DNA from 2 places in the Streptococcus sp. IMAU 99161 genome. Region 1 is predicted to be linked to the other one. Evidence: riboswitches for the same ligand, from Rfam matches in the RefSeq annotation. Region 1 holds a riboswitch; the other holds the start of a gene.
What was found. A riboswitch is a leader RNA that binds a small molecule or an ion and turns the genes downstream of it on or off. The one in region 1 is predicted to bind thiamine pyrophosphate.

Region 1 (3,344 bases):
TCTAGCTGCGGTCTTCCTTAGTCATGGGACTACAGCCTTTGAAGCATCTTGTCTCGCAGTGTCTTATCTGAATATCGCTGCAGAGAAAATTATAGACCGAGAAATGGGGCTAGAAGACTTCCGTTTACAGACTCTTAATCAATTGTCTCTCTTAAAAAAGGATGCCAACTGGTTAGATGCAATCAAAGGAGGCTATTATGCTTAAAGAAACGCTTAGACTGTATCTGGTTACGAATCGCTACCAAGATCCGCTTGAAACCTTCCTTAAAAAAGTTGAGCAAGCTTGTCAGTCAGGTGTTACCATGATCCAGCTACGAGAAAAACAGCTCACGACCAATCAGTATTATGAACTTGCAAAAATGGTGAAACAAATTACCGATACCTACCAAGTTCCTTTGATTATCGATGATCGTTTGGATGTGTGCCTAGCTGTCGATGCTGCAGGACTTCATATAGGAGATGATGAACTCCCAGTTTCAGTAGCCAGACAAGTCTTGGGCACAGAGAAAATACTAGGTGTAACTGCAAAAACAGTGAAAAGAGCACTCGAAGCAGAAGAATCTGGGGCGGATTACTTAGGAACAGGAGCAATTTTCCCCACAACAACCAAGGAAAACGCCCCTATTACCCTCATTTCTACCTTAAAGGACATCTGCCAAGCAGTCGGTATTCCAGTCGTAGCGATTGGCGGTTTAACTTGTGAAAATATCCATCAACTTTCTGGAACAGGTATTGCTGGTATCGCAGTAGTTCGTGATTTGATGCAGGCAAGAGATATTGAAGCAAGAACCCAAGAATTTTTAACAAAATTAGATCAAATCATCTCTAAATAAAAACTCTCTCATTCCCAATATATGGGGAATGAGAGAGTTTTTTTAATCTTTATAAGTTGTATGGTTAACAGGACCAGAACCATGCCCAAGTTCAGGGGCATCTTGGATAGCTCTTGTGATAAAAGCCTTGGCCTTATCAACTGCTTGATAGAGGGTTTTCCCTTTTGCAAGCTCAGCAGTGATAACTGCAGCAAAGGTACAGCCAGTACCATGGGTATGGCAAGTTTGAATTCGTGGACTTTCCCAGACAAATTCTTCATCCTTTGTGAAGAGGAAATCTTTGGCACCACCTTCGAGGTGTCCTCCTTTGATAACAACTGATTGAGGCCCAAATTCTTTTAGGATCAAACGCCCAGCCTTTTGCATATCTTCTTGGTCTTTGATAGAAAAGCCGACAATTTCTTCTGCTTCAGGAAGATTGGGTGTAATAATCGTTGCAAGAGGCAGCAAATTTGTTTTGAGATAGTCTCTTGCACTTGTATCAATTAAAGCGTCTCCACTAGTAGCTACCATCACAGGATCAAGCACATAGGGACAATCAAGTTGCTTTAAGTAGGGTTGGATCATCTCCATGATTTTCGTAGTCGCAAGCATACCAGTTTTTACAGCTTGAGGGGAAATATCTGAAAGAACACTTTCCAATTGAGCTTTCAGCATTTGAGGAGAAACATGCTCTATTAATTGAACCCCCCTGGTATTTTGAGCGACAAGACTAGTTACAACGGCCATTCCATAGACACCTCTAGCTTGGAATGACTTTAAATCAGCCATTATTCCAGCTCCACCGCTAGGGTCAGTTCCAGCAATTGTTAGAGCAACGGGTAAATAAGTCATCTAAAACCTCCCAACCAGCTGAAGTTTGTATTTGGTAAAACAAGATAAAGTCTGTATCAAGAAGTCAATTAGTGGCTTATAAACCATTGTTATTTTGTCCACTTCCATCAACTAGCATTACCTAGATCGAGTCAAAGGGTCTAACAGTCGTTAATCTCAGCTTTACGCACCCCTAGTGGTTGTTTTCTTTTTTCTTTAGTATAGCATATTTTTATACTTTATATCGTAAGATTAGATTAAAATTAGGTCCAAAATAGATATTTCCTTCAATCAAAAAAGAGCCCGCGGGCTCTTTTATACTATGCTTCTGTCACAAATTGGCTGAGAACACCATTGACAAAACGTGATGAAGTCTCATCTGAAAAGGCCTTAGCCAATTCGACTGCCTCATTCACAGCAACAATCTGTGGAGTGTCAAACTCTGTCATTTCAAAAATTCCAAGGCGCAGAATATTTTTCTCTACCAAGGTCAAGCGTTCTACTGTCCAACCAGGCTTCAAATGTTGACCGATTTGTTTGTCTAATTGATCTTTTGACTGATAAACGCCGGTCACGATATTCAAGAGGAAGGCCGGAAGATCAACTGTTGCATCTTCTGCCACGTCCTTATCATGCAGATAAGCAAAGCGACAAGCTTCGACAATGTCTCCATCGTACTCCAAGGCCATCAAGGCTTGGAAGGCACGCTCGCGTAAATCTCGACGTGATTCTAATAAAATTTTATCAGTCATTGAGGAAGTCCTCATTAAACAAGTCTTTCAAGTCTGGTTTTGGAGATTTTTCTGTTGCAATCCCTACAACGTGGATATTAACCGCATCCAAGGTGACATCCGCCATATCATACACAGCAGATTTCACAGCCTTTTGGATCGCTACTGCTACAGATGGTACCGCCACTCCATATTCAAGGTAGAGATAAATATCCACTGAGACCTGACCGTCTTCTTCTGTATGAAGGTAGACGCCACGACCAAGTGAGCGTTTTGAAAGGCTATCTGACACGCTCTTATTTTCAAGAGAGTAAACTCCCTCTACTTTTGCCGTTGCAATCGCAATAATTTTTTCTAATACACGTGGTGCAATAACGATGTCACCAAATTGTTCAGTTGCCATAGAAGTTCCTTTCTATTTGACACCCTGAGAGGTCTCTTACGCACGAGAAACGTAAGTTCCTTCTGCAGTGTTGATAACGAGTTTTTGTCCTGCTTCGATGAAGTCTGGAACGTTTACAACAAGTCCTGTTTCCATTGTTGCTGGTTTTCCAGAACCAGTCACTGTAGCACCTTTGATCGATGGTTGAGTTTCTGTGACTGTCAATTCAACAGTAGTTGGTACAGTTACCCCAATCACTTCACTTCCGTAGAATTGAATTTTCACTTCTGAATTTTCAAGAATGTAAAGCAATTCATTTTCAACATTGACTACAGGGATTTCGTATTGGTCATAAGTTTCTGTGTTCATGAAGTAGGCTGTGTCGTCCATTTGGTACAAGTATTGGGCTGGGACAGTCTCAAGAATCGCTTGTTCAAATTTTTCTTCTGGACGGTAGCTTGTGTCAAATGTAGAACCAGTACGGACATCACGTAATTTCATCCGCATGATGGTATTTCCTTTACCTGGTTTGTGGTGACTTGCTTCCAAAACGCGAATCAATTTTCCATCTGCTGTGACAAACGT
Region 2 (3,344 bases), on a different contig from region 1:
CGATTGGAGTGATCGAATTGGAGTCACTATTTGGTACTAACTTGACTTGATCAAACGAAGCTCCTTCCTTTTTCATCAAGGATTTGATCATTCCCAATTCAATAGGATCATTCCAAGTCCCATAACGCTTTCCAGCTAAATCTTTTGGACTATTAATAGCTGCATCTTTTCGTGAAATAATTCCTGATGTATTATGCTCAACGATAGCCGCAACAGCTGTAATCCCAGCTCCTTTATCTAACTTCTTAGCCATAGAATCTTGGAAATAAATACCAAACGGCGCTTTCCCATTAATAATGAGATCTGAACTACTGTCTTCAGGTGGAAGTTTTAAGTCAACATCCAAGCCCGCTTCTTTAAAGTAACCTTTTTCTTTTGCAACATAAAGCCCTGTATGGTTGGTATTGGGAGTCCAGTCAAGGATAAAATCAATCTTTTTCAACCCACTTGACGAATCTTTGACAGATTTTTGACAAGCAGATAAAACAAATACACTAAATAAAAGTGTGAATACAATACTTATATACTTTTTCATAGAGAACACCTCGTTTACATTATTGTCAATCTATTTTTACAACATTTACATCTTTGTCAATTCTATTTCCATTTTAGAATTCTCCTTTCTAGTCGATCAACAAGGAACATACCCAATAAGCTAATCGCAGAAATTAACACTATAATCGCAAACATTGTATCGTACTGAAACAACTTCTTCGATTGAATCATATAGACTCCTAATCCATCAAAGCCCCCTAGCCATTCTGACACAACTGTACTGATAAAAGCATAGGAAACACTCACCCGTAAACCTGCAAAAAAGTATGGGAGTGTTGCGGGAATCTTGTAGTGAAATAAGGTTTGGAATCGATTGGCTTGCATAATCTGAAATAGGCGCAAAATATCTTGATCACAATGTCGAAATCCGTCTAGGAGACTCACAACAATGGGAAACACCACTGTAATAATGATCAAGACGAGTTTTGGAAATACACCGTAACCGAACCAAAGAACCAGAATCGGAGCTAGAGCAATCGTTGGTATGGTCTGAATGACCACCATAAAAGGATAGAGCAGATCATTCAACCATCCAAAACTATCCATCAGAATTGCCAAGATAGCAGCCAGCACAATCCCCAATACAAGCCCGATTAAGGCAACTTGAAGGGTAGACAGGCTATGATGAAGCAGTAGAGCACGGTCTCGAACAAAAGCTGCCACAATTTCAAGAGGGGTTGGCAATACGAATTTTGGCAAGATCGTTAAAAAACCTGCGACTTGCCAAAAAACAATTAAGCCAACAAAGCCAGATACCCCAATCAACTGCTTTGAATATCTTTTTGCAAAGGACATATAACCCTCCTTTCTTTTCAAATAAAAAACGCCTCCAAACTAGGAGACGGATTGCACAAAGTCACACATAAAGAAACATACTTTCTGTATTCCCTACGCTGGCATTACCCAGATCAGGTGCGGTCGAAGCTTACACTTCCTCTCAGACTGTACACAGACTCCCATATATATTTATTATAATAACTGATTTTAATCTAAATTGCAAGAACTCTGTTGCATTAATCCAAATAACGAATCAAATTCTTTTCTGTTAAAATATCTGAATAGGTGTATGACTCAACATAAGTATTTGCCGGTTCACCTGGTAGGCTATTATCATTTGTATACTCAATGATAAACAAGGACGGATAGACCTCAATCAAGCGTCCAAATTTATTTTTTTGACGTTTCCGTCCATTTTCAAGCGTCATTTCGACAACTTGCCCTTCATGAGCCTTGATTTCTTCTTTGATTTTTTTCATTTTAGCAACATCTGTAAATGCATCACTCATCTTATTGCTCCTCTCTCTTTGAAATGCTTGAGAATTTATTGTATTCCTTTTGGAAAATTAATTCTACTGTCCCACGCGCACCTGAACGGTTCTTCTCGATAATAACCTCTACCGTGTTGTTGGGCATCCCTTCTTCTTTCTCGTCTCCAGAACGATCATAATAATCGTCACGATACAAGAAGGCTACAATATCTGCATCCTGCTCGATTGATCCTGATTCACGAATGTCTGAAAGAACAGGTCGCTTGTCTTGACGTTGCTCCACACCACGAGAAAGCTGGCTCAATGCAATAACAGGAACCTTCAATTCCTTAGCCAAAATCTTTAATTGACGAGAAATCTCGGAAACTTCTTGTTGACGATTTTCTCTTCCAGTCCCTGTAATCAGCTGAAGATAGTCAATGAGAATAAGCCCCAAGTTTCCAGTTTCTTGCGCTAACTTTCTAGATCTGGATCGAATTTCAGTAATCCGAATCCCTGGAGTATCATCAATGTAAATACTTGCATTGGCCAAGTTCCCCTGGGCGATCGCATATTTTCGCCATTCTTCATCTGTCAACTGACCTGTCCGAATCGAATGGGACTCAATCAAACCTTCTGCCGCTAACATCCGGTCAACCAAACTTTCAGCACCCATTTCGAGTGAAAATATAGCGACTGTTTTGTCCAATTTAGTTCCGATATTCTGAGCAATATTCAAGGCGAAGGCCGTTTTCCCGACTGCTGGCCGAGCCGCCACAATGATTAATTCCTCTTCATGGAGACCCGTTGTCATATGATCCAAATCACGATAACCTGTCGCAATCCCAGTGATATCAGTCGTTTGAAGAGAACGTGCTTCCAAGCTTCCAAAGTTGGTGTTCAAGACATCTCGAATATTTCTAAACCCACTGCGATTGGCATTTTCGCTGACATCCAGCAAGGATTTTTCAGCACCTGCAATGATCTCATCTGAAGGATTTGCCCCATCATACGCTTGATTGATACTCTCTGTCAAGCGGGAGATTAAACGACGCAGGACGGCTTTTTCAGCTACAATTTTTGCATAATACTCTGCATTAGCCGACGTTGGTACCGAATTAATCACTTCTACCAAATAAGAGAGCCCACCTATATTTTGCAGATCTCCTTGGCTATCTAAAATATTTCGGACAGTCGTTGCATCAATCGCATCTCCACGGTCAGCCAGGTCAATCATGGCTTTAAAAATCAAACGGTGCGAATACTTAAAGAAATCCCTAGGCTCGATATATTCACGAACAAAGATCAATTTTCCCTCATCAATAAAGATAGCACCCAACACAGATTGTTCAGCCTGAATATCCTGAGGTTGTGTTCTTAATTCCTCTATCTCAGCCATAAAAACCCTTTCTAACGATCGTGTTTACCCTTCGTTAACACGAATATTTATGATAGCTGTAATATCTTGGTAGATTTTTACAGGAACATCAATTAAACCAGTTGATCGGATTGGAGAAGCAACTTGGATATGACGTTTATCAA

Region 2: another riboswitch for thiamine pyrophosphate. It lies ahead of HA044_RS01175 (ABC transporter permease); the one in region 1 lies ahead of thiD (bifunctional hydroxymethylpyrimidine kinase/phosphomethylpyrimidine kinase).

The regions. Positions count from the first base shown of each region.
Region 1 covers NZ_JAAPAW010000011.1:38,301-41,644, reverse strand. The annotation lists gene HA044_RS05820 (hydroxyethylthiazole kinase) at 1-205, shown strand, start outside; gene thiE (thiamine phosphate synthase) at 198-833, shown strand; gene thiD (bifunctional hydroxymethylpyrimidine kinase/phosphomethylpyrimidine kinase) at 876-1,667, opposite strand; TPP riboswitch at 1,754-1,851, opposite strand; gene nusB (transcription antitermination factor NusB) at 1,967-2,398, opposite strand; gene HA044_RS05800 (Asp23/Gls24 family envelope stress response protein) at 2,391-2,780, opposite strand; gene efp (elongation factor P) at 2,817-3,344, opposite strand, start outside.
Region 2 covers NZ_JAAPAW010000003.1:130,687-134,030, forward strand. The annotation lists gene HA044_RS01170 (ABC transporter substrate-binding protein) at 1-535, opposite strand, end outside; gene HA044_RS01175 (ABC transporter permease) at 598-1,350, opposite strand; TPP riboswitch at 1,424-1,525, opposite strand; gene HA044_RS01180 (Veg family protein) at 1,569-1,841, opposite strand; gene dnaB (replicative DNA helicase) at 1,843-3,201, opposite strand; gene rplI (50S ribosomal protein L9) at 3,226-3,344, opposite strand, start outside.